3 regions of the Pedobacter sp. KBW01 genome follow, and region 3 is predicted to be linked to each of the others. Evidence: riboswitches for the same ligand, from Rfam matches in the RefSeq annotation. Region 3 holds a riboswitch; each other region holds the start of a gene.
The links. A riboswitch is a leader RNA that binds a small molecule or an ion and turns the genes downstream of it on or off. The one in region 3 is predicted to bind cobalamin.
Positions count from the first base shown of each region.

Region 1: another riboswitch for cobalamin. It lies ahead of DBR40_RS19835 (TonB-dependent receptor plug domain-containing protein); the one in region 3 lies ahead of metE (5-methyltetrahydropteroyltriglutamate--homocysteine S-methyltransferase).
Region 2: another riboswitch for cobalamin. It lies ahead of DBR40_RS19850 (TonB-dependent receptor plug domain-containing protein); the one in region 3 lies ahead of metE (5-methyltetrahydropteroyltriglutamate--homocysteine S-methyltransferase).

Region 1 covers NZ_QAJQ01000020.1:185,984-196,455, reverse strand. The annotation lists gene DBR40_RS19845 (YncE family protein) at 1-723, shown strand, start outside; gene DBR40_RS19840 (PKD domain-containing protein) at 740-1,861, shown strand; cobalamin riboswitch at 2,501-2,695, shown strand; gene DBR40_RS19835 (TonB-dependent receptor plug domain-containing protein) at 2,794-4,659, shown strand; gene DBR40_RS19830 (DUF6580 family putative transport protein) at 4,698-5,291, shown strand; gene DBR40_RS19825 (ABC transporter substrate-binding protein) at 5,396-6,328, shown strand; gene DBR40_RS19820 (SIR2 family NAD-dependent protein deacylase) at 6,370-7,053, shown strand; gene DBR40_RS19815 (diphthine--ammonia ligase) at 7,046-7,768, shown strand; gene DBR40_RS19810 (YMGG-like glycine zipper-containing protein) at 7,896-8,393, shown strand; gene DBR40_RS19805 (Dabb family protein) at 8,495-8,830, shown strand; gene DBR40_RS19800 (hypothetical protein) at 9,243-9,494, opposite strand; gene DBR40_RS19795 (DUF3291 domain-containing protein) at 9,496-10,248, opposite strand; gene DBR40_RS19790 (GAF domain-containing protein) at 10,355-10,472, shown strand, end outside.
Region 2 covers NZ_QAJQ01000020.1:197,385-207,856, forward strand. The annotation lists gene DBR40_RS19850 (TonB-dependent receptor plug domain-containing protein) at 1-1,505, opposite strand, end outside; cobalamin riboswitch at 1,600-1,794, opposite strand; gene DBR40_RS19855 (serine hydrolase) at 1,879-3,126, shown strand; gene DBR40_RS19860 (sigma-54-dependent transcriptional regulator) at 3,239-4,642, shown strand; gene DBR40_RS19865 (chloride channel protein) at 4,833-6,623, opposite strand; gene DBR40_RS19870 (RluA family pseudouridine synthase) at 6,661-7,383, opposite strand; gene DBR40_RS19875 (response regulator transcription factor) at 7,577-8,266, opposite strand; gene DBR40_RS19880 (TlpA disulfide reductase family protein) at 8,370-9,482, opposite strand; gene gatB (Asp-tRNA(Asn)/Glu-tRNA(Gln) amidotransferase subunit GatB) at 9,482-10,472, opposite strand, start outside.
Region 3 covers NZ_QAJQ01000028.1:32,792-43,263, forward strand. The annotation lists gene DBR40_RS23160 (hypothetical protein) at 1-1,014, shown strand, start outside; gene DBR40_RS23165 (alkaline phosphatase family protein) at 1,099-2,457, opposite strand; gene DBR40_RS23170 (family 16 glycosylhydrolase) at 2,700-3,521, shown strand; gene DBR40_RS23175 (Lrp/AsnC family transcriptional regulator) at 3,581-4,042, opposite strand; cobalamin riboswitch at 4,186-4,365, shown strand; gene metE (5-methyltetrahydropteroyltriglutamate--homocysteine S-methyltransferase) at 4,545-6,857, shown strand; gene DBR40_RS23185 (OmpA family protein) at 7,323-9,320, opposite strand; gene DBR40_RS23190 (type IX secretion system membrane protein PorP/SprF) at 9,324-10,289, opposite strand; gene DBR40_RS27050 (gliding motility-associated C-terminal domain-containing protein) at 10,337-10,472, opposite strand, start outside.

The DNA of each region.
Region 1 (10,472 bases), on a different contig from region 3:
GATATCAACAACCCGCGTTATGTTACCTTTTATAAGAATTTCGCTTATATCACATCTTATGATGGCTATGTAGCCGTAGTAGATACCACTGCTTTGAGTACCATTAAAACTAAAATAACGGTAGGTAATCAACCCGAAGAAATGGCGGTTGTAGGTACCAAACTCTATGTGGCCAATTCTGGTGGTTACAACTATCCAAACTACGACAGAACTGTATCGGTAATTGATTTAACAACCAATACCGAGATTAAAAAAATTGATGTTGCCATTAACCTTCACCATTTAAAAGCCGATAAGTATGGTGATGTGTATGTGATTTCGAGAGGTGATTATGCAGCCATTGCTTCGTCGCTGTATGTAATCGACACCAAAACCGATGCTGTTAAAAAGAACTTCAATGTTCCTGTTAGCGACTTCTGGATTAATGATGATGACGCTTACCTGTTTTCTTACAGCTACGCTACCTCAAAATCAACCTACGTGAAACTTAACGTAAAAGATGAAACAGTTGCAAGTAATAATTTTATAACCGATGGTACTGAAGCTTCAATTACACTCCCTTATGGCATTGCAGTAGATCCAACATCAGGAGATATTTTTGTAACCGATGCCAGGGATTATGTTACTCCAGGTACCATTTACTGTTTCGATAAAGCAGGCAAAAAGAAATTTACGTTTACCACCGGCGATATTCCGGCACACATTGCATTCTTATTTAAATAACATAAACACACACAAAATGAAAAAATCAATAAACTATGCCATGGTTTTCTGTCTGTTCTTATTCAGTTGTAAGAAAGATAACGTACTCGGGCCTGATGTAAATCTACTGGTTAAAACAGATGCAGTACAAGCTAAGGTAGCGGTAGCAACCAATTTTAGCGCAGGTACAAACAATGGCCAGGCTTTTCAGCACGAATGGAAATTAGATGGCAAAGTGGTAAGTACCATTTACAACTATAACTTTACTGCCACAAAAGCCGGTACTTATGTTTTAGCGTACAAGGGTTATAACGAAGCTGGCGAATTTACACATACTTACACCATTACCGTTCCGGTTCCGGTGGTTGAGATTACACCTGCAAGCAGCAAATTTATTAGCCGGATTTTAGATTATTTACCTGCACCAGGGCAATTTGTAAACGAAACTTTAGGTAAACCAGAACAGGCGCAGAAATTAATTGGAAGTACCACTAACTTAATCTCTTTAGGTGGCTTTGGTGGCTACATTATTTTCGGTTTCGACCACTCGGTAGTTAATAACACAGGTAACGATCTTGCCATTTATGGTAACCCATCAGGTGCTCCTTATCATTTTTCTGAACCAGGCGTTGTAATGGTTAGTCAGGATAGCAATGGTAATGGCCTTGCTGACGATGAATGGTATGAATTGGCCGGAAGCGAGTACACCAAAGCTACAACCATTAAAAACTATGAGATTACCTATACCAACCCTAAAGCGTTTGCAAATGTAACCTGGAAAGATAACCAGGGAAATAGCGGCGAAGTGAAGGTTAATAATTTTCACAAACACAATTTTTACCCTGAATTTGCTGCAAATCAGGAAACAATTACGTTTAAAGGTACCTTATTACCGCCATCAACAGGTAAGGTAGGTAGTATTGTGATCAGTTCTCCTTTTGATTGGGGCTATACCGACAGTTATTCTACAGGCGATGATTACAAAACCAATCTGTATAACAGCTTCGATTTATCGTGGGCGGTTGATAAAAGCGGAAACAAAGTTGATTTAAAAACAATCGATTTTGTTAAGGTGTATACTGGCCAAAGTGCCGATGCAGGTAGCCTTGGAGAAATTTCTACTGAAGTTAAAGGTGCAGTTGATTTAGGGATCAAATAAATACGAGCATCTACCTATAAATAACGTCTCAATAAAAGAAGGCCTGCCTGGTGCAGGCCTTTTTCGTTTACATCGTTTTTAATAAATACTAACAAGAGTTAATCTGCATCTGGTTAGTTTAAAATATTTTCTTGCAAGACTCAAAACGTATCGAATTACATACAAATCATATCAAAAAAGACTGAAATCATGTCATGCAAGACCCAAAGCGTATTTAATTACATACAAAAAGTATCAAATTACACTGAAGAAGTATCATGCAAGACTCAAAACGTATCGAATTACATACAAATTATATCAAAGAAGACTGAAATCATATCACGCGACACTCAAAATGTATTGAATTACATACAAAACATATCTAATCATAATGAATTTGTATCAGGCTAGTTGGTTTCGGTAATTCGCCTGATACGTTTAATATTTAGTCATAAGCGCTTAGTCTTTATTTTATCTGCGTTCATCATTAAATCTGCGCGAAAATGGTTAGCGAATATTTCCCGCTGATTACACAGTAAAGGTCGCAGATTTAAAAGGTGATCGTCATTTCTCGATAACGGAAAAATTGCTCGTTTAGATCACAGGAAAAGCCCTGGTGCTAATAAATTTTACATTCTATTGTTGTTGTATTTTTTTTATTACATTTGCGGCGCTTTTGGTTTCCGGCATTACATCCGGAATTAAAAGGGAATACAGTGTAAATCTGTAACTGTCCCGCAGCTGTAAGCTCTGTAACGGTTTTTCTATTCTTTCGCCACTGCTCCGGCTCGCCGGAATGGGAAGGCAGAAAACCGGGAGTAAGTCAGAAGACCTGCCTCTAGCATTAATTTCGTAGCTTTCGGGGATTGAAGCTGGGTTTTGAAGTACTTAACGTTTACGTATTTTCATTTCTTTTTACAATCTGTTGGCTATAGGTAAAACTAACCATCAAAATGAACAAAACAACAATTTTAGCCGCTGCTGGTTTAGGTCTGGCGCAGCTAATGATTAGCCAGTTGGCTAATGCGCAGCAAAAAGACACTTTGCAGCTTAAAGATGTGGTAATTTCTGCCACCAAAAACGATCAAAAACAATCACAAACCGGTAAAGTGGTTAGCATCATCAGCAGAGAGGTGTTGGAGCGCAGCAACGGAAAATCATTACCCGATTTATTGAATGAGCAAGCTGGTATCATCATCAGCGGTGGAAACAGCAGTCAGGGTAAGGATAAGAGTATCTTTTTCAGGGGCTCGGCTAGCGGTTATACGTTGGTATTAATTGATGGAATTGTACAGAACGATCCTTCAAGTATCAGCGGAACATTCGATTTACGTTTATTCTCAATCGATCAGATTGATCATATCGAAATTTTAAGAGGTGGCCAGTCTACCATTTATGGTTCAGATGCAGTAGCAGGGGTAATTAATATTGTAACCAAAAAAGGCGGACCAAAAGGAAATACCATTTATGGTGTAGCCAGTGCCGGAAGTTTTGAAACGTATAAAGGAACAATTGGCTTGAATGGTGGTGTTGAAGGTTTTTCTTACAACATTAACTATACACACCTTAAAACCGATGGTATTTCGGAAGCGGTAGCGCCGGCAGGCAGCACAGCCGAATTTGATAAAGATGGCTTTAAAACGGATGGGGTTAATGCTAATTTCGGTATTCAACTGGATAAGCGCCTTTCTGTTAATCCGTTTTTACGTTATTTCTATGGTAACTATAAAATAGATGAAGGCGCTTTTGCTGATGGTTTACCAGCCAATAATTCGATATTGAAGCAGTTTAGCGGAGGTTTTAATGCCGAATACAAACTCAATACCGGAAAAATTACTTTAAACTATAGTCACGAAAGCAACTCGAACGATGTAAATTCGAGCTTCATGGGCTTTGCCAGTAATTTTGTAAATTACGGTAAAATGAACCTGATCGATTTATTCTACAATCAGAAATTGGGTAATAAATTAGATTTATTAGTAGGTATCGATAACCGCAAAACAAAACTGATTACCAATTCAAGCAATCCGACAACCAACATTTTTGCAGCTTATGGATCGTTGTTTTTACACGATTTAAGTGTGTTTAACCTTGAGGTAGGCGGCCGTTACAACAAACACGATCAATATGGCGAAAACTATACTTACTCGGTAACCCCAACCATCAATATCATTAAAGAAGTGAAGTTGTTTGGAACGGTATCTACAGCGTTCAAAGTGCCTAGCTTAAACATGCTTTTCGGACAATATGGAGCTAATTTAAACCTGAAGCCAGAAAAATCGCAGAACTACGAAGCAGGTGTAAACCTGAGCTTTGCCGATGATCAGTTTAGCTTGCGTGTAGCTGGTTTTAAACGCGATTTAACCGATGCTATTGTTTACACTACAGGTTATATTAACCAGGGAAACCAGAAATTTAAAGGAGTAGAGGTAGAGCCGGCAGTTAAGTTTAGTGTATTTAATGTTAATGGTTATTATGCTTATGTTGAAGGAAATACCGGAACTGTAGATTTCCTGATCCGCAGACCGAAAAATACTTTTGGTATTACAGCGGGTGCACAGGCAACTCAAAACTTATACATCAGCGCCAATTACCGTTACTTTGGTAAACGTTTCGATACCAATTTTATATCTTATTTAAACGAAGAGCTGCCATCGTATAAATTGCTAAATGCTTACGTAGAATATGCTTTGGCTAAAAAACGCGTAAAAGTATTCTTTGATGCCAAAAATATCCTGAATGCAAAATACAGTGAAATTATTGGCTACAATACACCTGGCTTTAACTTTAATACAGGCGTAAGTTTTAATATACGCTAATAAAAAATTAACTTTGCTTAAATAATAACCAAAATACAATGTCTCATTTAAAGTTTAATCCGCGCACCTTAATACTGCTATTAATGATATTGGTGATTACGGCTTTCCGTTTACTGGTAACATTTAATTCAGATGAACTGAAATTTGCTAATTTCTCCTCAATCGGAGCGGTTGCCTTATTCGGTGGTGCCTATTTTAAAGATCACGCCAAAGCTTTTGCTTTTCCGTTGTTGAGTTTGTTTTTAAGCGACTTTATTTTAGCTTCAACCATTTTCAGTAAATACAGTGGGGGTTCATTTTTGTACCAGGGCTGGTATTGGACCTATATTGCTTTTGCGTTAATGGTTTTAGTAGGTAGAATTCTGCTTAAAAATGTAAACGTGGTAAATTTATTGGCCTCAACATTAACTATTGTGCTTATCCACTGGTTGGTTACCGACTTGGGTGTTTGGATTAATAATCCGGCATATACCCAGGATTTAGCAGGTTACTGGAACTGTTTGGTTAAAGCTATTCCATTCGAAATTAGATTCTTAGAAGGAACAGTTATTTATGGAGCCTTACTTTTTGGCGCTTTCGAGATTTTAAAAGCAAAATATCCGGTATTAAAATTAGAAGCACAAGCTGCATAATAATACCTTTTAAAAATAGAAATCCTCTTTTGACTCAGTTCAAAAGAGGATTTTTTTTAACTTAGAATATTCAATTACATTTTACCTTTTCCATTTTACATCAAATGAAAGTCGTTTCTTTTTTACCCGCTGCCACAAAAATGATTTACGATATGGGCCTTCAGGATTACCTGCATGGTGTAACCTTCGAATGTCCGAAAGAAGCAGCAGATCAACCCAAGGTAGTACGCTGTATCCTGGAAGGTAAAAACTATTCGAGTATAGAAATCGACCGGATTTTTTCTGCATCCAAAGCACAGGGCAAAAGTCTGTATTGGGTAGATGATGCACTTCTGGAAAGCATTGCGCCTGATGTTGTATTTACGCAGGATATTTGCGAAGTATGCAACATAGATACAGTTTGTACCGAAACTGCAGTAATGAAACTGAGCAAGCAGCCAACTTTGGTGCCGCTTTCGCCCAATAACCTGCAGGATGTTTTCGAATGCGCCATTACCATTGCCAGGGCATTGGGAAAAGAAGAAGTAGCTTTTAGCTATCTGGCAGGATTACAGCAGAAAACCGATCAGATTTTAGATAAACTGCGGGAAAGCAAATCACCTTTGAAGCGTGTGATGCTAATGGAATGGATAGAGCCTATATACAATTGCGGGCACTGGATTCCCTTTCAGATTGCAGCAGCAGGAGGGGTTGATATGCTTTCTAACCCTGCAGGCGATTCGATTGTTACCCCATGGGAAAAGATTGTAACGTATAATCCTGAGGTTTTGATTATTGCACCTTGTGGCTTCGATCAAAAACGCAGCCTCGAAGAAATGAGTTTGCTTACAACTAAAACGGGCTGGAATGATTTGGAAGCTGTAAAAAACAATCAGGTGTACATTGCAGATTTTGATATGTTTACCCAGCCTAGTGTAGGCACTCTGGTAGAAGGTATTGAAGCTTTAGCCTGTATGTTTCATCCGCAGATCTTTAAAGCAGATGAAAGGATAGCTAAAAAGTTTATCAATTATGCTCAATCACTTCAATCCGTATAATCATTAAATCAGTGTAATCTATTAATCGGTGTAATCATCTTATGAAATTAGTTGTTTTAACAGGAGCGGGGATTAGTGCCGAAAGTGGATTGAAAACTTTTCGGGATTCGGACGGTTTGTGGGAAGGATATAACGTGTACGATGTGGCTACTCCCGAGGCTTGGGAAAGAAATCCGGAGTTAGTACAGGAGTTTTATAACGAAAGAAGACGGCAGGTGGTAGCGGCTCAACCCAATGCAGCGCATTACATACTCGCGGAACTGGAGAAAGATTTCGATGTAGAGATTGTTACCCAGAATATAGACGATTTGCATGAGCGTGCCGGATCAACTAAGGTTACGCACCTGCATGGCATCATAACCCGTTCGCAATCGAGTTTGCGGCCCAGTTTAACTTACCCCATTGAGGGAACAGAAATTAAAATGGGCGAACGCTGTAAATTAGGTTCTCAGTTACGGCCTCATGTAGTATGGTTTGGCGAAGCTGTGCCGATGATTGAAGTGGCTGCTAAAATCTGCAAACAAGCTGATTTATTTGTGCTGATTGGGACTTCACTGGCAGTTTATCCCGCAGCCGGACTAATCGATTTCGTTCCGCGAGAAGTAAAAAAATACATTATTGATCCTAAAACCCCTGATGTTAAACGATATCAGCATGTAATTACCATTGAGCAAAATGCCGTAAACGGGATGGAGCAGCTGAAAAGTATTTTAACAAATGGATAAGAAAATCTGCATTTTCAACTGGAGTGGCGGTAAAGACAGTACACTGGCACTCCACTATGCCCTTCAGGACCCCACAATCGAAATCAGGTACATGGTTACTACTGTTACCGAACAATACAACCGCGTTTCGATGCACGGTGTTAGAGAGGCTTTGCTGATTAGACAAGCCGAAAGCATTGGTATTCCTTTATATCAGATCCGTTTGGGAGAAATGCCCGATATGGAAACTTACGATAATACCATGCGTACCCACCTCAGTAAATTTAAAGCAGAAGGTATTACGCATTCTATTTTTGGTGATATTTTTCTGGAAGACCTTCGTTTATACCGTGAAAATAAGTTGGCAGAAATTGGTCTCAAAGCTATTTTTCCGCTTTGGCAGAAAGATACAAGGCGACTGATCAGCGAGTTTATAGGTTTGGACTATAAAACCATCATTGTTTGTACGCAGCAAAACCTAAAAGATATATGTGGAAAAGTAATCAGTGAGGATTTGATTAATAGCCTTCCCCTTGAAATTGATCCCTGTGGCGAAAATGGTGAATTTCATACTTTCGCTTTTGAAGGGCCTGTGTTTAAACAAAAAATCGCTTTTTCAGTCGGTGAGCAGGTTTTTAGGACTTATAATGCGCCTGCAAAAACTGCTTCAGAAAGTGATTCTCCCTGCTCGACTACGGAGCTTTCGGGCTTTTGGTATACCGATTTAGTTGAATAATTTTCTTTTATAAAACATTTTGGCATCATTTTTTCTTTAGTATCTGTAATTAACTAAAATCGCACATGCAAATGAAAATTGTTTGGCAGGTTAGGGGCCAGACAAACGTCATTTAAAACTAAAAGTTATGAAAAAGATATTCGTGGTAATCGCACTAAGCTCAGTAATGTTTGCCTGTAACAATAAGGCCAAAGAAGAAGCAGCATTAAAACAACAACAGGCAGAAAAGCAGTTGGCTATTAAAGCTGTAAAGGATAGTTTAAGATTAGATAGCTTTAAAAAAGCAGAAGTAGCTAAAGTAGAACAGGAAAAAGAAGCTAAACATCAGGCAGAACTTGCAGCGGCAAGAAGGGCTGGAGCTAATTCTTCAAGGTCATATGCAAGCTCAGGTGGTAGTTCGAGCGGTGCTTACGGTGGTACACAACCAACAGCTAAGAAAAAAGGCTGGAGTGATGCTGCTAAAGGCGCTGTAATTGGCGGTGCTGCCGGTGCTGTTGGTGGTGCTTTAATTGATAAGAAAAAAGGTCGTGGCGCCATTATTGGTGGCTTAGTGGGCGCTGGTGGTGGTTATTTGATCGGTAGAGGGGAAGATAGAAAATCAGGTCGTGTTCAGCCTAAGAACTAACAGGTTACTTAATATAATAAAAGCGTTGCGATGTAAAAATCGCAACGCTTTTTTTGTGCACCATAAAATCATTTCTATATTGCGCAAAAAAAAAAATCCTCATGACAGACCAAACTTTAGCTGATAAAGGCCAGATTCAACATTTTGTAATGTTCTGGTTAAAACCACAGTTAACCAAAAGTGAAATAGCCGATTTTGCCAATTTCTTCGAAAGCCTGAAGCCCATTAAATACATTAAAACTTTAAGTTATGGTTTGGCCGCAAATACACCCGTACGTCCGGTTACCGATAATTCGTTTACTTACTCTCTAACCATAACCTTCGCAAATATCGAAGATCATAATGCTTATCAGGAAGATAAGACACATCTTGATGCTGTAGAGAAATTCTCGAAAAACTGGTACAGGGTAGTGGTACACGATACGGTGATTGCTTAAGATCAAACCCAACCTATATTTCGGTAATCGTCATCTCGACTGAAGCGCAGCGAATGGAGAGATCTTTAAATATAAACCCAATAATATCATTGTCATTTCGATCTGATAGCTATTGAATAGAGCCTGCCGGTTCTTCGGTTGCGAAGTCGAGAAATCTATCTATACAGATTTCTCGACTTCGTTACACTTCGAAATGACGTTTCTGTACCAAACCTCCCATATATTTGGCAAAATAAGCAGTCGGAATTATATTTTGTGTATATTGTTAATTGTCATTATATCAGTATTTTAAATTTGTTTAATTAAACTAAATGCTGACTTAAATGTAGTTTTGTTTCTCTGAAACAGCTTAAATTTCAAAATATAATTTTGATTTATATATTAATAATCAGTAAATCAGCTATTTACGTATTTAATATTGATGCCTGTTATAAGCGGCTGTAAAATCGCTCCGCATTAATTTAAAGCGTTCAATAACTGTTGTGATAAATGCTTCGTCAAGTATTTCGAATACATCATTTACACCCCCTCCACTCAGGTCGAGTTCGGCTAATTTATAGCTTTGCTCGAAGGAGCCTTGTTCAAATTTCACAATGTATTTCTGGTTCATAGAAAAGATGGTGATTTTACACTCAGGGTGTGGTAATTCTGCTATAACTCTCATTTTAAATAATTTTAGGTTTGGTGGGGTTAACTTGTGGTTGGTAATCGTTAATCGGTATGCCGTTTAGTTTACCGTAGCTGGTTATGATTTCAAAACGCGCAAATAGTTCTTCTTTGTACCATTGGCGTGCTCTGGTTAGTTTAATCACATCGGCATGGTCAAAAGTTTTGTAGGCATAATTTTTTACGCTTTCGGCATTTTCCCAGATGGAGAAAGTAGCCTGATCCAGAAAAGGATTTTCTCCAATGCCTGCAGCGAGGATAAATCCGGGGGCAGTCCTCATGGCATCGGAAGCTCTTTTAATGTTTTGCCTGAACTCTTTCAGACGGTTAAACCGGATCGCAGCCCGCGTAATCACAGCAATTTTTCCGTTGTATTCGTTATTGTCTTTGTCACTCTTAAAAGGTTCTTTTTTAGACCATAAGCCATGGCTTGATAAAGGTTTTAATAAGGTGGTGCAGCTTTCCAGACCAAAGAAGTTAAACCATTTTGTTACCAGCGAATTGCGGTAAAAAGCTTCGCAATCTTCCTGGTACTCCCAGGTGGTAAGTAATGCCCAGTGTTTGAAATCGGTAGCCAGATCAATCTCTGCATTTTTGCCACTACCCATTAATTTCCAGAACCTGCATTTTTTGTTGAGCCACAAGGGTAAACGCAAAACAGCCATGCCTATAAAAGCAAAGGGAATGGTAAGGCCACGAAATTTTGTAATGGTTAAGGCTGTAATCAAAGCAGTCGAAGTTTTAACTGCCAAAACTAATGAATTTAAGGATAGGTTATCGTTCAAAATTTCGTCATTAAATCTGCAATAGCATTGCTTATTGCAAATCATCATTAACTTTGGTTATAGAATTAGTAAGATGGCAGAAGATTTAACAATAACCCGAAATACCTCAAAAGAGGAACAATATCAATCCATTATTCCTCAAATAGAAGCTTTACTGGATGGCGAAACCGACTTTGTAGCCAATATGGCTA
Region 2 (10,472 bases), on a different contig from region 3:
GTCTGAAGGGATAAATAAGCAAGGCGCCTCCCGTTTGAAGTATGTCCGTAAGTAAAACCCAGGTCGTATTGACTGGTGTATTCGGGTTTTAGCTTGGAGTTTCCAATAAACGTGTAATAGAGGTCGTTAAAAGTGGGCATCCGGAAAATGGATTTGTAAAAACTGCGAATGCGGAAATCTTTGGTTTGAAAAGGTTGCCACGATGCCATTAAAGCCGGAGTATATTCCTGCCTGTTGGCTGATTGATTACCATTTTTAACCTGCTCTGCAATCAGGGTTGCTAAAACATTGGCTTGTATACTCAATCTTATTAGGTTTAAGGCGCTCGCAAGTGCTACTAAACCGGTATTACGTTTAGGGTAAGCAAAATCGTACAAATTGGCATCTAGCTGTTGCAAACTGTAATCAGTAGCCAGCGAAACCTCCCAAATGCGGGATATTTTATAAAGATTAACAGTAGAGATGTACCACTCCGTTTCGGTAAAGCGGTTGTCTAAAAAGCTGTTTTGCTGCTTAAATTCGGGATCGAGGTAACGTATAAAACTATATGCATACTTCGTATTGAACATAAAATTATAGCGGGCACTTCTTTTATTCTGGTACGAAGCCTGAACAAAACTATTATCGTCCCACTGGCGCTGTGTAAAGGTAAACCTGTTCGAAACAATAGCCCCGGGCAGTCCGCGTGCCGAATTGTAGTTGTATAATTTAAGGTTCCACTTGCTGCTATCAGGCAATAAGCCAAACAGCGTTGCTTCTACCCTTGCCGATTTAACATCGCTGTTATTCCGGATAATGGTGGTATCGTAAGCCAGTTCTTTATACCTGAATTTATATTTGCCGTTGGATTCTAAATAGCTGGCATCTAAAAGGAGAGAGATTTTATTTCTGATTTTTTGTTTATAACTGATATTCGGGTTAATCAATCCGAATGAGCCGGTTTTTAAACCAACGCCCAACGCATACTTTTTCCCTTCATTAAAAGCAGGTTGTGCTGTTCGAAGGTAAAGTGCACTGGCTGCTGCATAACTTCTGGCTGGCATCAGTAATTCGGGTTTTTGACCAACATAAACAGCAATCTCTTCGAGGTTATCTAATGAAAACTTGCCTAAATCTACCTGGCCGTTTTGGGCATTTCCAAGCTGCACACCATCATAAAAAACAGCAGTATGGTTGCTGCCCATGCTCCTTACATTAATAGTTTTTAAACCGCCAACACCTCCGTAATCTTTTAATTGTACACCGGCGAAATAGCGTATGGCATCGGCAACCGAAAGACTGTTCAGGCGTTTTAATTCCGTCCCTATGAGTATTTGTACCGGAGTTGGCGATAAATTTACCTTTGAGTTTTTATACTCTGTTATTTTAACATCCTGCAATTGATTGGCCTTTGCGGTATCAATCTGCGCGACTGAAATAGCAGGCAAAAGAATGCCCGTGCCCAATAGCGGTGCCAGCAAAAAGAAAAACCTGGTGCTTAGTAAAACACCTTTAATTTTGATCATTTGATTGTGAGTTTAACCCACAGCCAACAGATAGAAAAGAAATGAAAATACGAAAAACGTAAGTACCTCACCCCTAGCTTCAATCCACGAAAGCTATGAAATATAATGCTAAGGCAGGTCTTCTGACTTACTCCCGGTTTTCCGGCCTTCCCATCCCGACAAGTCGGCACAGTGGCAAATGATTGGAAACCCGTTAAGGAGCTTACAGCTGCGGGACAGTTACAGATTTACACTGTATTCCCTTTTAATTCCGGGCGTAATGCCGGAAACCAAAAGCGCCGCAAATGTAAGAAAATTAACCAACATGTAAAATGGATGATGGAAAATGGTCGTTTTAACAGAAAAGGCTAAATTAGGAATCACATTATAACACATGAGAAAAATTTTAACTGTTGTACTTTCGTTAATCAGCTTATCTGCCATGGCGCAAAAAACCGATACCGTGTTTCTCAGGAAACTGATGGAGTCGAAACCCGAACTTTTTTCGGCTGTGCTCAATCATCCGAATAAAAACCAAATACAAATTATGTACACACAGGTTAACCGCGATGCCCAAAACAAGCCCAGCTTTAAAACCTTCAGTTATAATTTAGATCCTCATCACTATTTTTATCCGGCCAGTACCGTTAAACTTGCGGCTGTAATTTTTGCGCTGGAGAAAGTAAACCGTTTAAAAAGCACTTGTTTAACCGCACAAAGTATTATGGTTACAGATAGTGCTTTTAAAGGTCAAACCAAAGTACTAAAAGATACGAGCGCCAGTAATGGTTTGCCATCTGTTGCTCATTACGTTAAAAAGATTTTGCTCACCAGTGATAATGATGCATTTAACCGATTATTTGAATTTATTGGTCGTGCAGAAATTAACCAGAAACTAAAAGCATATGGCTTTAACGACAGCCGGATATTAAACCGTTTAGCCATAGGCGATGCAGGCGAATCAACTAAACACTCCAATCCGGTTAAATTCTATAACAGCAGTCAACTGGTGTACAATCAGCAGGCACAGTATGACCCCAAAGATTATGAACTGAGCTTAACCAATCTCACTATGGGAAAAGGTTACCTGGATAGCGCCGATAAACTGGTAAACAAACCCTTTAGCCTGGCCGGAAAAAATGCCTTCGCGATTAACGATCAGCAGAAATTGATGCAAAAACTGATTTTTCCGGAAGCATTTCCTGCAAAAGAACGGTTTAAATTAACTGCTGATAATTATAAACTCATTTACACCTACATGAGTAAATATCCAACAGAAAGCGATTTTCCTAAATATGATCAGAAAGAATTTTGGCCTACCTATGCTAAAATGCTTTATTACGGCCGCGAGAACATTAGTCCGGATCCAAACATCAGGATCTTTAATAAATATGGCGACAGCTACGGTTATATTATCGACAATTCTTACTTCGTTGATTTTAAAAACGGCATCGAATATTTTTTAACCGCAGTCGTACATAGTAATGAAGACGGCATATTTAACGACAATAAATATGAATACGATACCGTTTGTTTTCCATTTATGAAAAACCTGGGCAAAAGTATTTATGAAGTGGAATTAAAAAGAAGCAAAAAACATAAGCCCGATTTAAGCAAGTTCAAACTCGATTATAAGCATTAAACAGTAAAACCTTTCGTAGCTTTTTGGGTTTATAGCGTATAAATTGTACAAAAAACTATACATTAATTAAAAAATAATATATTCGCATTTCAAATAAAAGAATAAAGCACTAATGGCTAAACTATTAATAATTGACGATGAACGAGCGATAAGAAGTACCTTACGCGAAATTCTGGAATACGAAAATTACGAAGTTGAAGATATCGATAATGGTATTGATGGCCTCGAGATGATCAAAAAAGGGAATTATGATCTCGTACTTTGCGATATCAAGATGAACAAGATGGACGGTATGGAGGTGCTCGAACAAGCCCAGGCCATTAAGCCCGATTTACCTTTTATTATGATATCTGGTCACGGTACAGTAGAAACCGCTATCGAAGCCAGCAAAAAAGGCGCTTTCGATTTTATTTCCAAACCACCTGATTTAAACCGCTTACTAATTACTGTACGCAATGGTTTAGATCGCGGAACTTTGGTAACAGAAACCAAGGTATTAAAGCGTAAAGTAAGTAAAACACGCGAAATACTGGGCGAATCGGAAAGTATTTCGAAAATTAAAGAAACCATCGAACGTGTTGCCCCTACCGAAGCCCGTGTATTAATTACAGGCGCAAATGGCAGTGGTAAAGAACTGGTTGCCCGCTGGTTACACGAAAAATCGAACCGATCAGAAAGCCCTTTAATTGAAGTAAACTGCGCCGCTATTCCTTCAGAACTAATTGAAAGCGAACTATTTGGTCACGAAAAGGGATCGTTTACCTCTGCGGTAAAACAACGCATTGGTAAGTTTGAACTGGCTAACGGCGGCACCTTATTTTTGGATGAGATTGGCGATATGAGCCTTTCGGCTCAGGCAAAAGTGCTTCGTGCATTACAGGAACATAAAATTACCCGTGTTGGTGGCGAAAAGGAAATTGATGTAAACGTGCGTGTTTTAGCCGCAACAAATAAAGATTTATTAAAAGAAATTGAGAATGGTAATTTCCGTATGGATTTGTACCACCGCTTAAATGTAATTAATATTCATGTGCCTCATCTTACCGAACGTACTGATGACATCCCTGTAATTGCGCAAAACTTTTTAGAGCGTATTTGTGGCGATTACGGCATGCCGGTTAAAAAGATAAACGACGGCGGAATGTCGGCCTTACAAGCTTTACCATGGACAGGTAACGTACGTGAGCTGCACAACATGATTGAACGTTTGATTATTTTGAGCGATAAAGTAATTACTGAAAATGATGTGCGTGCTTTTGCCAACCCTGGCGGTGGAACAAACATTGGTGCTGCAACCAGTGCTCAGATTGCCAGCTCAGGCGGCTCAAGCCTTGCTTCTACTTTCGATTCGTTTAATAATTTTCAGGATTATAAAGATCATGCAGAACGCGAGTTTATTAAATTCAAGCTCGAGAAAAACAATTGGAATGTTTCTAAAACGGCCGATGAAATCGACATTCAGCGTAGCCATTTATACAGTAAAATTGAGAAATTTGGTTTAAAAAGAGCTGAGTAGTACGATAAGTTGAAAAGTTTTGAAGTTGGAATGTTTGAAGATTAGCCGGATAGCATTCCAATTTTTTTATGTCAATAAACCAATCGTCATCTCGACTGAAGTGCAACGGAACGGAGAGATCTATCAAGAATATTCACCAAAAGATTTCTCCACTTCTCTCGAAATGACGATAACTGAAGATGAATTGACTCTAACCCATATAATCATTCTGCCGCATCAGCAAGGCCCTGTATTTGTTAAAGATTGCAGTCTTAGAAACGAACCCCAGATAACGGTTTTGTTCAGAGAGTACCGGTAAAATCCATACATTTTCCTGTTCCATCTTTTCCAGTACCATTTTAAGATCATCGGCCTCGGTAAGTGTGTTTGGTGCAGCTTGTACCAAATCTGCAGCCAGTAAGTTTTCCTTATCCGGATTGCCCATCATCTCATTAAACAGCTTTTCGATGTAAATGATACCTTTAAAATCGCCCGTCTCATCGGTAACCGCACAAATATTTTTACCCGATTGTACAATTTCATTCATCTTTAGCGAGAGTACATCATTCAGTTGTAACTGGGGATAACTCTTCTCAATCAGATATTTTAATTTCATCTGGTTCAAAACCGTAGTATCCTTATCCTCGTGAGATAAAAGCTCACCTTTATCAGCCAATACTTTGGTGTAAATAGAATGTTTTTGCGAACCACGGTTAATGGCGTAAGAAATAGCCGTAGTAATCATTAACGGCACCATTAAAATATAGCCTCCCGTAATTTCGGCAATAAGGAAAATACCCGTTAAAGGCGCGTGCATGATGGAACCCAAAGCAGCGGCCATACCCGCCACAATAAAATTCGACACGTTTAACTGCGCCATACCGGATAAATTTACCGTATAGGCAAAAATAAATCCGATTAATCCACCCATGATTAAGCTTGGCGCAAACGTTCCGCCATTACCACCGGCACCTAAGGTAATGAGGGTAGCAAGGGATTTCATGAAAATGGTGACCACAGTAAACAACACTACAATCGCAGGGATATTATTGTAATCTTCGAAAATACTGTTGTTAATTACGGCCAGGTAATCGCCTTTTAGTAAGCCTTTCATCGTAATATAGCCTTCGCCATATAATGTTGGAAAAAGAAATACCAAAGCGCCAAGCATTAAACCGCCCACAACTACCTTGGTGTAAGGATCTTTTATTTTATAAAAGAGGCCTTTAATGGCATAATTCGCTTTGGTAAAATAAATGGAAAACAAGCCAATTAAGCCCGCCAAAAGCACATAATAAACCAATGCATCCATTTTCCAACCCTCAGTTACCAAAAAGAACAACTGCTGCGTGTAAAATGCCCTGGCCACCACGGCTGCGGTAGCTGCCGATAAAAGCAGCGGAATAAATGCTGGAATAGTAAACTCGGGAAGCAGAATTTCTATTGCGAAAACAATACCTGCCACCGGACTATAAAAAGCGCCTGCAATACCTGCGGCCGCACCACAAGCCACCAACATGGTAATTTCGCGATAGGAAAGCCCCAGAAAACGGCCCAAATTTGAACCAATGGCCGAACCACTGGTAACTATTGGCGCCTCCAGGCCTGTAGAGCCACCAAAACCAACCGTAACTGCAGCTGTAATTACCTGCGAATAAATGTTGTGGGGTTCTACCCTGCTCGATTTCTTCGAAATAGCATATAACAAAGGTGTTAAACCGGTTTCGAATTTTGTTCTTCGTATAAAATACTTAATATACAAAACGGTTAAAAGGATCCCAATCATCGGAAAAATAAAATACAGGTAGTATTTATATTTCCAATGCCAGTCTGATTGAAGAAACTCTTCGATATGATGGGTTAAACTTTTTAAAGCAGCCGCCGCAAGTCCGGCCAAAACACCTACTATAATAGCCAGAACTACTAAGAAATTACGGTTTGATATCTTTGATTTCCGGTATTGGTTAATCTGATCAAGGTAATTTACAAAGCGGATATACATTTAGTTCTATTTTTACTTTTCAGCAGAAAAACGAAGGTTAAGCGTCAAATTTGTCCAAAAGCTTAATTAAGGTGGCAAAATCTTTTGGATATGGCGCATCGATCACAATGTCTTTATCATCAAGCCCTTTAAACACCAGGTGCCTAGCGTGTAGTGCAAAACGTTTCATGATGGGTTGTTCTTCTTCTCCTTTGGTTAACCTGTAACCTCTTTTGATCGAAGAAAGAAATACGGGTTTTCCTTTATACATATCATCGCCAACAATGGCAGCCCTTTGTGTGGCTAAATGGATGCGGATTTGGTGCATGCGGCCAGTAATAGGCTTGCACTCAACCAAAGTATAGTGTTTATAATATTTTAGCGAATCGAAAATGGTTTCGGCACGTTTTCCCTCAACCCTATCAATGGTTACATTCTTATTTCCATCGTTTAAGATTGGTAAATCGACCATTAGCTCATCAAAAATCACATGACCATCTACCACAGCATGATAGGTTTTATTTACCTTTCTTCTTTCAAACTGCATAGAAGCATGACGATAGCCTTCAGGATTTTTCGCAATAATTAAAGCTCCAGAAGTTTCCTTATCTAAACGGTGACATACCTGTGCATCATAGCTATACTGCTTGGCTAAACGCAAAACATTGGTTTCGCCAGCCGCGCCTCTTTCATCAAGCGATGCTAAGAACGGAGGTTTGTTAATGACAATAAAATCGTTGTCTTCGAAAAGGATAAGGTCTTTAAAATTTGGAAACTTCAAACTGTGCTGTGATTAATGAAGCGCAAAAATACGATTTTATTTTTTAAGCCACCCGTCGCCCTGAATTTATTTCGGGGTCTCATGGATAAAGACGCAGATCTCAATATAAAAAGAGCAACACTTTGCTTAACCAAAACAAAAAAGCCGTCCTAATGCGAGATTAGGACGGCTTATATTTTTAGGTCAATATCAATTAAGATAGCTCAAATTTATATCCCACACCTTTAACCGTCGACACATAGGTTTCGCCTAATTTTTCGCGCAGTTTACGGATATGTACATCGATAGTACGGTTAGTTACCACTACAGAGTCTTCCCAGATATTTTTAAGGATCGATTCGCGGGTGTAAACTTTACCTGGTTTAGAAGCTAAAAGATATAATAATTCGAATTCCTTTTTAGCCAGCACCACTTTATTACCACCTTGAAAAACGAGGTATGCTTCGCGGTCAATTACTAAATCACCAATTTCAAGCTTATTTTCTGATACTTCTTCTGTACCTGCATTTCTTCTTAAAATTGCATTGATGCGGCTTACTAAAGCCCTTGGTTTAATTGGTTTGGCGATATAATCATCGGCACCCACATTAAAACCGGCAATTTCCGAATACTCCTCGCTTCTGGCCGTTAAGAAAACCATAAATGTATTTTTGAATTCAGGAATTGCACGCATTAAACGGCAAGCCTCAATCCCATCCATTTTAGGCATCATAATATCCAGGATAATCAAATCAGGATGAACCTTCTTTGCAACTGTAATTCCCTCCTGACCGTTGGTTGCGGTGAAAACCTGGTACCCCTCTTTCTTTAGGTTGTACTCAATAAGCTCCAGAATATCTGGTTCATCATCAACAATTAATATTTTCTGACCTGCGTTGTTCATAGTTAAATATTTGTTACGAAAGTACTGTCTATGATGCAATATTTAGTTAAGCCTAAGTTAAGAAATTGTTAATTACTTAAATTAGTTTAACATGAAATTTGTTTTAACGTAACGTTTTGGCTAAGAAGTCCTCCAGCGCTGTTCCACGAAGGTTTTTAGCTACAATTTTCCCTGCCGGATCAATCAAATATGAAGTAGGAATCGCTTGCACCTGATATTTTTTTACCGTTTCACCGTTAAAATCTTTCAATTCCGATACATGTGTCCAGGTTAATCCGTCGGCTTTAACTGCACCTAACCAGGCTGCTTTATCGGTATCGAGCGAAATACCCAGAACGTCAAAATTCTTAGTTTTGTATTGATTGTAAACTTTTACCACGTTCGGATTTTCCTGGCGACAAGGCTGGCACCACGATGCCCAAAAATCTACCAATACATATTTTCCTTTATAATCAGCTAAACTAACGGGTTTACCTTCTGCAGTATTAATGGTAAATGCTGGTGCTATTTCGCCAACTTGCACTGCTTTTAACTGCGCCATTTGCTTAACGAAAGCATCTACAGTGGCATTACCTTTAATATCTTGTTTAACCTCATCAGCAAATTTTACCAGTTCAGCTTCAAATTCCTGCGGACTTAAAGTGTTCATGGCATAAAAACTTGCCAACGTACCTTTATTGTCTTTAGCAAATTTTAAGATCTGCGTATTTAACTGATTGATGTAAGATTCGTACTGAGGCTTCATCGATTCTAAAATGGTCGCCCTGTTTTGCGGTTGCGTAGCTACTTTCGCTTCAAAATCAGCCTGTAGTTTTTCAACTTGCTTGGCAAAGGTATTTCTGATACCATTAAGCTCCGATAATTTATCTACCTCGTTTGCACCCGAAATTTTGTACGCCATGGTTTTATCAGCCAAATCAGCTTCCAGTTTAATTGCATCGCCGTTTTTAGCAATCAGCATAAATTCATGGTTACCTACCGATACCCTGAAAAAATCTACAGAAGGGGTTTTACGTATAAACTTAAATTCGCCTTTTTCCGATAAATTAGTCGAATCGATTGCAACCATATTACTATTTTGCATACCATACAAAAACACCTTTTTTTCTGCCCCCGGATTTTGGAAAGTTCCGTCAATCGTGAAGCTATCTTTTGGTTTACATGCGGTGAAAGCAATTGCAATCAGCACAATCAGGCTCAATTGTTTTATTCTCATTATTTCAGTTTTTCAAGTATTAATTCGTTTAATTTTTTTGCATCAGCTTTTCCTTTGGCAAGTTTCATTACATCGCCAACAAACAAGCCTAAAACGCCTTTTTTACCTTTTTTATATGCTTCTACCTGTTGCGGGTATTTATTTAACACTTCATCAATAAAACTTCCCAGTTCATCACCGTTTTCGGTAATTAAAAGATTTAAAGTCTGGGCAAGCTCTGCTACATCCGTATCCGCTTTGGTTTCAATTGCAGGCAATAGTTGTTGTATGGCAATTTGTTGAGTTAGCTTTTTATCATCAACAAGATTAACTGCAACCGCAAGCTGTTCAGGTTTAACCTTATAAACATCAATGGTAATAGCTTTTTCGTTTAAAATAGCCCTAACCGGACCAATGAGCCAGTTAATTAAACTTTTTTTGGTATTTACGAGTGGTAAAGCAGCATTAAAATAAGTTAGTAAAGCTAAATCTTCTGCAAACAAGGCTGCATCGGCCTTACTAATGCTAAACTCCGCAATCATCTTTTTCGAAATCTCATTTGGCAAAGCAGGCATGGCCGATTTAATTTCAGCTAGCCAGCTATCCGAAATGTGAATAGGCTGTAAATCCGGATCGGAAAAATAACGGTAATCGTTTGCTTCTTCTTTGGTACGCATAGGTGAAGTAGTACCATTTTCAGCATCAAAATTAAGCGTACTCTGAATAATTTTTCCTCCGTTGCTAATCACTTCAACCTGACGGCCAAATTCAAAATCCATTGCCCTGCGTACGTTGCGCATGGAGTTTAGGTTTTTCACTTCGCAGCGGGTACCAAATTCAGTTGTGCCCACCGGACGGATTGAAATATTGGCATCGCAACGCAAACTACCTTCTTCCATGTTTCCATCGCTCACATTTAAATGCCTCACCAGTTTCCTGATTTCGCTCAGTAAAGCCGAAGCTTCTTCCGCACTGCGGATATCAGGCTCCGTAACAATCTCAATTAAAGGC
Region 3 (10,472 bases):
CCAAACGGAGGAGAGTTTTCTAAATATAAAGTAAATGGTGGTAGCAGCTATGCTGAATTAAGCGACAAGGTAAATATTTCCAGCTACGCAACTACTTCACCCCGCTGGGTGAAACTATTCGATAACGATAAAACTGGTGTTGCAGTAAACGTTTCGGGTGTAAAAATTACTACAGAAGCGGATGGAATAACCTATAAATATGCAAGGGCAAAATCAACAGTATTGTCTTTAAACCTGCAGGCTGCAGGCATTAAAACTTACGAGCAGTATGAAATTCCGCTTTTAGCAACCGAAGAGGCTCAGGGTTTTTACATTGGACGTTTAGATGGCCCGGTATTAAACAAAGCGGGTAACAAGTTAATTATTGGTGTTTCTAAAAGCAAGTACAATACCGCAACGGGCATTGCTGATAATTCGGGGACTGTTAAAATCCCTGCAAAATCGTTACTGGTTGATTATCCATCACTAAAAAACCCAACTTTAATCAGTTCTACTGTGAGCACAGGTAACACCAATGGTTATCGCAATTTCAATTCTTACCTGGCCGAAGATGGTTACATTTACCAGGCTACGCAAGAGGCAGGTTCACATATCCTGCGTATTAACCCAAATAACGAATACGATAACGCCTATAAATTTAGCTTAGATGCAGCTTTAGGTGTTAAAGGAGCCTACATAGAAAGCTGGACATATGCCCGAAACGGAATTGCCTTTATCATGTACACGCATGATGGAGCAGCTGCCTCAGCCTTTAATGCCACCGAACAACAAAGTTTTATTGCAAGGGTAGATTTAAATGCCAAAACCGCTAAACAGGTAACCTTACCTTATGAACCCGATCTTTACTTTTTTCAATATCAGGGTTGGGTAGTAAATGGCGATGAAGTTTTTGTAGCTGTAACCCCAGTTGGTAAAGATGGCAACATTTACATCATCAACAGCAGAACGGGTAACGTAACCAAAGGCGCTAAACTGATTAACAAAACAGGAAACCACTACATTGGCGTATTTTAAACCTGTTAAAAAAAAGATTAAAAATAAAGGGCTTCGAAAATATACTTTCGAAGCCCTTTATTTTTTTAACCAGTTATTTGCCTGTTATTTCTTTACCGGAGCCAGTATGCCCGGGTATAACACGCCATCTGTTTTTAGGTTCAGGTTAAGCAATTTTGCAATTAAAGGTGCAATATCTTCCTGACCAATTAAGGGCAAAACAGCACCTGCTTTTATTCCTTTACCGAAAGTAACAAAACCGGTTTGTATCTCTTTAAAATCAGTTGGAAGGTAGCCATGGGTACCACCGCTGGCCGGAGCAAGCATATCGCCCGTGGCCGAAGCTCCAAAGCTGAAACCCTGATTTGCAGCAAGCGCTAAAACAGCTGTTGGATCGACTTGTGCTTTAGCAATCCCCTCTTTATCCAATACGTGGAAAGTTCTTTGGATGCCTTCCGGTAACTGGCTTAATGCTTTTTTTACCTGCTCTACGCTTTTTTTATCGTTTGGATCTTTAAGGTGTAAAAAGGCAGATCCACCGCTTTGCTGAAAGTAAGCTTTCCAGCCTTCTTTATTGGCATCATCGTAAAGGCCAAGCTTGTTTAGTACTACATTAGGTTTAAACTGTGTGTGGATATCAACAAAACCGTGGTCGCCGGTAATGATGAAAGTAGTGTTTTTGCTCATACCCGATGCCTCTACCGCATCCATAATGGTTTTAATAGCCACATCTGCCCCTACGATAGCCGATCTTACTTTATCTCCATCGCGGCCCTGCTCATGTTCAAAGTGATCTAAAAGTGCAATGTGCAATGCCAGGAAAGCTGGCTTATATCTTCTTAAAATATAGGCTGCCATGCGCGATTTATTCTGGTCGCTGGTATAAAAATCAACCGAAGCACCATATTCCTCGTTAAACTTACCTACCGCATAATCCTGTACTTCCTGAAAAAGCTCTTTAGGGTTCGATTCCAAAGACATGGCTTTAATCTCGTCTTTTTTCTCTCCTTTACCTTGTGGAAGAATTACATACTCAGGCAGGTTATACGTAATTGGCGCACCAACGGTAACCGGCCAGCTCACCCCTGCGGTTGTTAAACCTGCATCTTTAGCTGCTGTCCAGATGGTAGGTACTTTAATGTCTTTGTAATACCAGAACCACTTGCCCGAAATGCCCAGCGGTTCAACAGGTGTGTTATAATAAATACCATGTTTGGCTGGCAATACACCACTTACAATGGTGGTGTGAGAAGGATAGGTAACCGTTGGGAAACTGCCCCTTACGCCCTCTGCATATGCTCCGTTTTGCATGGCCTGGCGTACATTAATCATGCCCCATTGCGGATCTAAATAAAATTCGGGGCGTAAGCCATCTATACTAATCAATACCACATGGTTTTCTTGTGCCGATACATATCCCGCCGAAAGCCACAACAAGGCCATTAGGGCAACTATTCGTTTCATAAATCTTTTTTCGGCAAAGGTATTTGGACAGTATACCCTTTAAGTTTGGTGAACATTAAGAAAATGTTAAGCTTACAGGCCACAAGCAGCTTCCTACCTACAGGCCTATGCACCTGCTGCAACAGGTCATCCATATTACCCATAATATCTTTGTATTTTTCGCCCCATTTGTTAAGGATTTTAGCCCCTGCTTATTCTAAAAAAGGTACACCTTTATCCTGTAACCAAATTTTAAATGTATTATGAAAAACACAGTTTCAATTTTAATCGCCGTTCTACTTTTATCCTGCGCCAAGAAAAATGATGTTCCCGAAGTACCAACGCTTTCGCAAAAAACGGATCCATTTCTCCAAAAACCTTTAAAACCAGCCGACTTTATTCACCAGATGACTCCTGTTTTTGTTGATGATTTTAACGGCACAACAATCGATGCAACGAAATGGGCTTACAGGGCTGATGGAACCGTAAGGGGATATGCTACTGTTTCGGGCAATAAAACCATTTCGCTTGATGGCAAAGGAAATCTGGTGATACAAACGATTAAAGATACTGATGGAAAATATTATGTTGGGCAACTGTGTACCGATGGTAAGTTTGCCCAGAAGTACGGTTATTTTGAATGCAGGGCTAAAATGCAAAAATCGCTTGGTACACACTCCTCTTTTTGGCTACAAACAAATACAATGGGTTCACAGCCAGATAATGCACTTGCAGTGGGTGCAGAAGTTGATATTTTTGAATACCTGAAGCCGAATCCAAACGCCACTTACCATACCGTACATTGGGGAGGCTACGGTGCAACCCACAAAAGCGAAAGTAAAATTGTACCCAGCGAAACCATTAACGACAATAATTTTCACACTTTTGGATTACTTTGGAACAACGTAGAATACGTCTTTTTTGTTGATGGAACCGAAGTATTCCGCACAAGTAAAGGCCTGTCGGGTATTTCAGAATACATGATCTTAAGTACCGAATTAACTGGTTTTGGCGGCGACTACACCAAGGGCGTATATCCCGACGAGGTTGTATTTGATTATGTTAAAACTTACCAGTTTAAATAGGCATTTCAACAGGCTCAGTGTGGCAAACTTGTAGACAAACGAAAGAATGCCACAGCCCCTTAAAAATTAATGTTATGCGAATTTTTAATCTCGGCCATTACGAAAGTGCTGTGTGTACTCCCAATACTTTCTACTGAGCCGAGTTTATTGAAAACAAAATCCTGATAGTGTTTCATGTCCCTCGCATATACCTTCAAAATAAAATCATAGTCGCCAGAAACATTATAACATTCTGTAACTTCATCTATTTTTAAAATATCGGCCACAAAGTGGTGGCCGATTTTTCGGTCATGCTGTTTCAGTTTAATGTTACAAAAAACAATAAAGCCCTGGTTAAATTTCTCCGCATCCAGTATAGCGATGTATTTTTTAATATAGCCATTGTTTTCTAACCGTTTTACCCTTTCAAAAACCGGCGACGGCGATAAGTTTACCTGCGCTGCCAGCTCTTTTGTGGTGTAACTGGAGTTATTGCCTAAAATCTTCAACAGTAATAAATCAGTTTCATCAAGCTCGCTCATAGAATATTTTTCTTTTTTGCTGCCAAATCTAAGTACTCAAAAGCAAAATACACTAAAAAACAACACAAAAACAGCTGTTTAACCTTATTATTTCACAATCAATAGTTTTAATATCCACTTAACTACCTTTGAAAAGAATTAAAAACTGATTGTAAGCAAAAGAGTTCTTGTATATATTTCAATAACCGGAAGTGAAAAGGGAATCGTGTGTAAATCACGAACTGTCGCGCAACTGTAAGTAACATTTAAGATTTTATCAAAAACATCCATAGATGATAAAACGGTTACAAGTCAGGATACCTTTCTGTTCCGGAATTGACAATGCTTTCGCGATTGAAGCCTGATGTCAGACAAATGCTGTTACACTGGTACAAAACCTTTATGGGCTTGTTGTGCCCTGTTTCCGTGGCATTGCGCTCCTTCATACTTCCTTCCTTATTGCATTGCGAAATTAACAAGGGGCTTTTTACAATGATTATTAACCATTTAAAAAGTTGAAAAAATGCAAACCCACAACCTAGGCTACCCGCGTATCGGGAGCAACAGAGAACTAAAAAAAGCCAGCGAGCAATATTGGGCCGGCAAAATTACTTTGGCAGAGCTGCTGAGCAAAGGCCGTAACATTGCCGATCAAAACTGGAAACTACAACAAGAGGCAGGTATCGACCTGATTCCTTCAAACGATTTTTCTTATTACGACCAGATCCTGGATATGTCGCTAACCGTAGGCGCCATTCCAAAACGTTATAACCAGGTGGTACTGCAGAAAACCAATAACGAACTCGATTTGTATTTTGCCATGGCCCGGGGCTACCAGAAAGATGGTTTAGACATTACCGCCATGGAAATGACCAAATGGCTCGATACCAATTACCATTACATTGTACCCGAATTTTATAAAAACCAGGAGTTTAACCTTTTCTCAGGCAAAATTGTAAACGAATTTGTAAGGGCAAAACAACTGGGCATTAACAGCAAACCTGTAATTATTGGGCCTGTTTCTTACCTGTTACTGGGCAAAGAAAAAGAAACCGGTTTTGATAAAATCGACTTGATTAAGAAACTGTTACCGGTTTACCTCCAGATTTTAACAGAGCTGAAAGATCAGGGAGCAGAGTGGATCCAGTTCGACGAACCGTTTTTAGCGTTAGATATTAACGAAAAAGCCCGTGCAGCCTACAATTATGTTTATGCCGAAATCAGGAAACAATTTCCGCAGCTTAAGGTATTGGTAGCCACTTATTTTGAGGGCTTAAAAGATAACCTTGCACTGGCTACCGGCTTACCTGTACAGGCTTTACACATCGATTTGGTACGTTGCCCTGAGCAGCTGGATGAAGTACTAAATGCCATTCCGGCTACATTAAGCTTATCTCTTGGAGTGGTTGATGGTAGAAATATCTGGAAAAATGATTTTGAGCAATCTTTAGCCATCATCAAAAAAGCAGTAGCCCAACTGGGTAGCGACCGCGTATTGATTGCGCCTTCGTGCTCATTATTGCATTCGCCTTGCGATCTGGACCTGGAAACCAACGAGGAAACCCTTACCCCCGAAATTAAGCAATGGCTGGCCTTTGCCAAACAGAAAATTGATGAGGTGGTTACCCTCAAAGCATTGGCTGATGAAACCCCCGGTCAGGAGGCACTGACTAAACTCACTGAAAACAAAAACGCCATTGAAAGCCGCAGAACTTCTACGCTGATCCATAACACAACAGTAAAGCAAAGGGTAAGTGGCATTACCGATAAAGATGCAGAACGCGAAAATGCCTTTTCGATCAGGAAAAAGACACAGCAGGATATTTTAAAACTGCCGCTTTTCCCTACTACAACTATCGGTTCTTTTCCACAAACTACCGAAGTTAGAAACTGGAGGGCACAATTTAAAAAGGGAGAAATTACACCTGCCGAATACGATACTTTATTAAAAAAGGAAACCGAAGAAGCCATTCGCTGGCAGGAAGAAATTGGCATTGATGTATTGGTACATGGCGAATTTGAGCGTAACGATATGGTAGAGTATTTTGGTGAGCAGCTTAACGGCTTTACCTTTACCAAAAATGGCTGGGTACAGAGCTACGGTAGCCGCTGCGTTAAACCCCCTATTATTTATGGTGATGTAGACCGCCCTAAAGCCATGACGGTTTACTGGACAGCATTTGCGCAATCGTTAACCCCAATCCTTGTAAAAGGCATGTTAACCGGTCCGGTTACGATATTGCAATGGTCTTTTGTACGTAACGACCAGCCGAGATCAGTTACCTGTAACCAAATTGCACTGGCTATCCGCGATGAAGTGGTAGACCTCGAAAATGCAGGAATAAAAGTCATTCAAATTGATGAGCCAGCCATACGCGAAGGCCTTCCGTTACGCCAAACAGATTGGCAGGCTTACCTGAAATGGGCGGTTACGGCCTTTAAAATTTCGGCAAGCGGTGTAAAAGACGAAACGCAGATCCATACTCACATGTGCTATTCGGAGTTTAACGATATTATCCAAAATATCGCCGATATGGATGCCGATGTAATTACAATTGAATGTTCGCGTTCGCAAATGGAACTGCTTGATGCCTTTGCCGACTTTAAATACCCGAACGAAATTGGGCCTGGTGTGTACGATATCCACTCGCCAAGGGTACCTTCAAGAGCAGAAATGGTGCAGCTTTTGGAAAAAGCGAAAGCTGTGGTTCCTGCCGATCAGCTTTGGGTAAACCCTGATTGTGGATTAAAAACCCGCCATTGGGATGAAACCAAAAAAGCACTGATTGAAATGGTGGCAGCAGCCCAGGAAATGCGCGAAGAGGTATTGGCGTAATTGAGTTTTGAATGATTGAATTAGGTTAAGGCAGATCCTTCGACAAGCTCAGGATGACAACTCAATTTATTACCATGTAAAACAAAAACCATATCAGACATATAAGTTTCATATAAGTACAATTACCCTTACATGAGCTTATATGTCTTAAATGGTAAATAAATTGCAATCGTGTCTTCGTTCCAACCTTTAATATTCTTACATGTCTTAGGTGGTGAAATAAATTGGCAACCTTAAATTAAGCCTGTAAACAAAGGTTAATATAGCCTGTTTCTTCGGAATTGCTTCGATAACATGTGAAGAAAATCCGTAGGAGTTCCGAAATTAATTAGTTGTTAATAAGGAGAAAATATAAACCCTATGGTTATGGTGTATTTAGAATAATTGCTAAAAAACGAAGCCATGCAAACAAGGGCTTTTTAGTCTATCCCTAACGCTAAAAGCCGCTTGCTGCACAGCAACGTTTTATAATTTTACAATCTTAAATTCGGTTCTCCGGTTTAACTGGTGTTCGGCTGCTGTACATTTTACACCGTTAGCACATTTATTAAGCAGTTGCGATTCGCCATAACCTTTAGCAGTAATCCGGTTCGGGGCAATGCCCTGGTTAATGATGTACTGAACGGCAGCATTGGCCCTGTTTTGCGATAGCTGCATGTTATATTGATCGTTACCCCGGCTATCGGTATGCGAACCCAGCTCAATCCAAATGGTTGGGTTATCTTTCATAATTTTAACCAGTTTGTTAAGCTCAATAGCTGCATCAGGCCTGATATCAGATTTATCGAAATCATAATAAATATTTTCCAGCTTAATTGCTTTCTCGAGCTCTATTTTTTCCAGATACAGATTTTGCTTAAGCATGGTGCTGGTGGTAAGGCCTTTGGTGGTTACCTGGGCCAAATCGTTGCGGTAAGCGGTTTTCTCTCCCGTAAGTTCATAATCAGCCGATTTTTCTAAATTGAACTGAAATGTACCATCATCACCTGTTAACACTTTCAGGTTTTGTATATTGGTTTTATTTAACGTAATCAACGCATTGTTGAGTGGAAGGTTAGTACGTTTATCGAAAACAATTCCGGTAAGTTTAAATACCAATAATTGAGGTGCAGTAAAGCTGTAAATATCATCGTTTCCTAAGCCACCTGTGCGATTGGAGCTCAGGTATCCGTTTAGTGCATTAGTTTTCAGAAAAGCAAAATCATCCTGAGGCGAATTGAGCGGGTAGCCCATATTTTCGATCTTACTGATTTTATCTCCTACGAGATTGGCTTTATAAATATCCAATCCGCCCATACCTACCCGACCATCGCTACTGAAATAAAAATCCTGATGCCCGCCCAACACAGGTGTACGTTCGTTACCGGCAGTATTCAGTGCTTTCAAATTAACGGGAAGCTGCCAGGTACCATCTGCTCTTTTCAGGCAAAAATAAATATCTGCCCCGCCCAGGCCGCCGGGCATAGTTGAACTGAAGTAAAGGGTATTGCCATCGGCACTGATAAAAGGATCGCTAACCGAATATTCATCCACTTTATTATAGCTAAAAGCGAGAGGACTACCCCAATTTCCCTTTTCATCTAACTTAGCCGAATAGATTTCTACGTTAACGGTAGCCAGTTTGCCTTTTACATAAACCGGATGCTTTGGGATTTTGGTTAAGGTGAAATACATTTCCTTTCCGCTTTGCGTAAAGCTGGCAGGCCCCATATGATAATCGGTGTGGGTTTGAATAGGAAAAGGACTTACGCTATCGGTTAATTCCCTTTGTGTATAGAGGCGTAAATAATGGTTTCCGGTCCAGCCGTAAATATTTTTATCGGGTTTCTTTGTGCCATCAAATTTAAAAAAGGGCCGATCGGAACCGTTTTGTACTGAACCATCAGCACCGCGATCGGAAGCAAAAGTTACGCCGTTACCAAACGTGTTAAGCCCCCAGTCTGATTGGGCAGAATTAAGTTTAGCGGCATTGGTAATGATAACCGATGTGGGGTTTTTCATCCAATACAAAGCAGAATCGCAGCTCAATAACCAGCGGTTTATATCGGCAGGGGCAACGGTTTCGCCAGTAGCAGCGTATTTTTGAAATTGCTGTTTGGCTTCGGTGTACTTACTATTTTGCTGTAAGGCTTTGGCATAGGCCAGTATATTTTCGGGTTTCGCATCTGGCATTGCAGCGGCAATGGCACTCCAGCTTTCGGCCTGTTTGTAATCGTTGATAAAGGCATAACAATGGTAAAGCCGCTCGGCGGTGTACTGCGTTGGTTTCTTTTGGTAGGCCTGTTCGTAAAGGTTTATGGCCTTGCTATAATTAAAAAGCTCGTATTGGGCATCGGCAGCATTGAGCACGTATTGCGCCTGGCCAGGTTTAGCGCCAAAAAGGAGCAGCAAGGTTAACATAGCCGTAGCTAAAAATCTTTTGTAGTTAACAGCAATAAAGTTTGGTATGGATAAATGAGCCATGGCTTAAAAAATTCTTGGGGTTAACATGCGCATGTTCTTTTTATTGAAAAAATAGCTGATTGATATTTCATGTGTTCCGCCGCTATATTGCTGCAGGGCACCAATAGAAAAATCGTAGGCATAACCAATCCTCAGGTTGTTGGTTGGAAACAGTTGTACTGCTGCCACTGCCGAATTCATTTTGCTTAAATCTTTTTGCAGATAGTCTTTATTGTACAGCTTAATTCCCGTGCGGTACGATCCTCCCAACCAGAGCTTTTCGTTTAAAATTACAAAGGCATTCAAATCTATGCTGCTTGGTCCTCCACGGTCGTCTTTCAATAAAAAAGAAGGTTTTAACAGGATATCCTGCGATAAGGGAATGAGCATGCCTGCAGTAAGGTAATAATGTGGTTTGGGTTGCGGAATAAAGGCATAGCGATCAATATCTATATACTGCGAAACGAGGTTATCGGCACTAATACCGGCATATAACTGGTCGTTAGCGAAGTAAACACCGGCACGGGCATCGGGCACAATGGTGCTTTCCATGCCAGTAGGCTGGTAAACTTCAAAATCGTTGGGGTTAAGCATTGCGCCATCAATTCCTAACTGAACTGCCCCTACACCCAAACCCAGGGCCAGCCTCGAAGTTCCATCGGCATTTAAACGAATGCGATAGGCATAATTGGCATAAACAGACTGGTTTCTTTGTGCGCCAAGCCTATCGCCAGAGAGTTGCAGGGCCAGCCCGACATTTCCGTTATTGGCAATGGCATCAACCGCTACCGACATGGTTTTTGGCGAACCCGTTAACCCTGTCCACTGGTTGCGATAAAAAGCATGTACGTTTAACTGTTCGCGGTAACCTGCATAGGCAGGGTTAATGTAAATGCCATTAAACATGTACTGGCTAAACTGTGCATCCTGCTGTGCAGAAGAAAGCTTAGTCAATAAAATTAAGGCTGTTATGGTGAGTATTTTTTTCATGGTGATGATGTACATACATCGGTTTAAGGCAATCGAACCTCAACCAATTATCTTCTAAATGCCCTGATTAATGTGATGTATCCTTTATACACCTGCCATGCAGCAGATGCATCTGCTTTAACCCTCAGTACGTAATAATACGTGCCCTCATTAAGGCCTTCACCGGTCCAGTTATTTTGATAG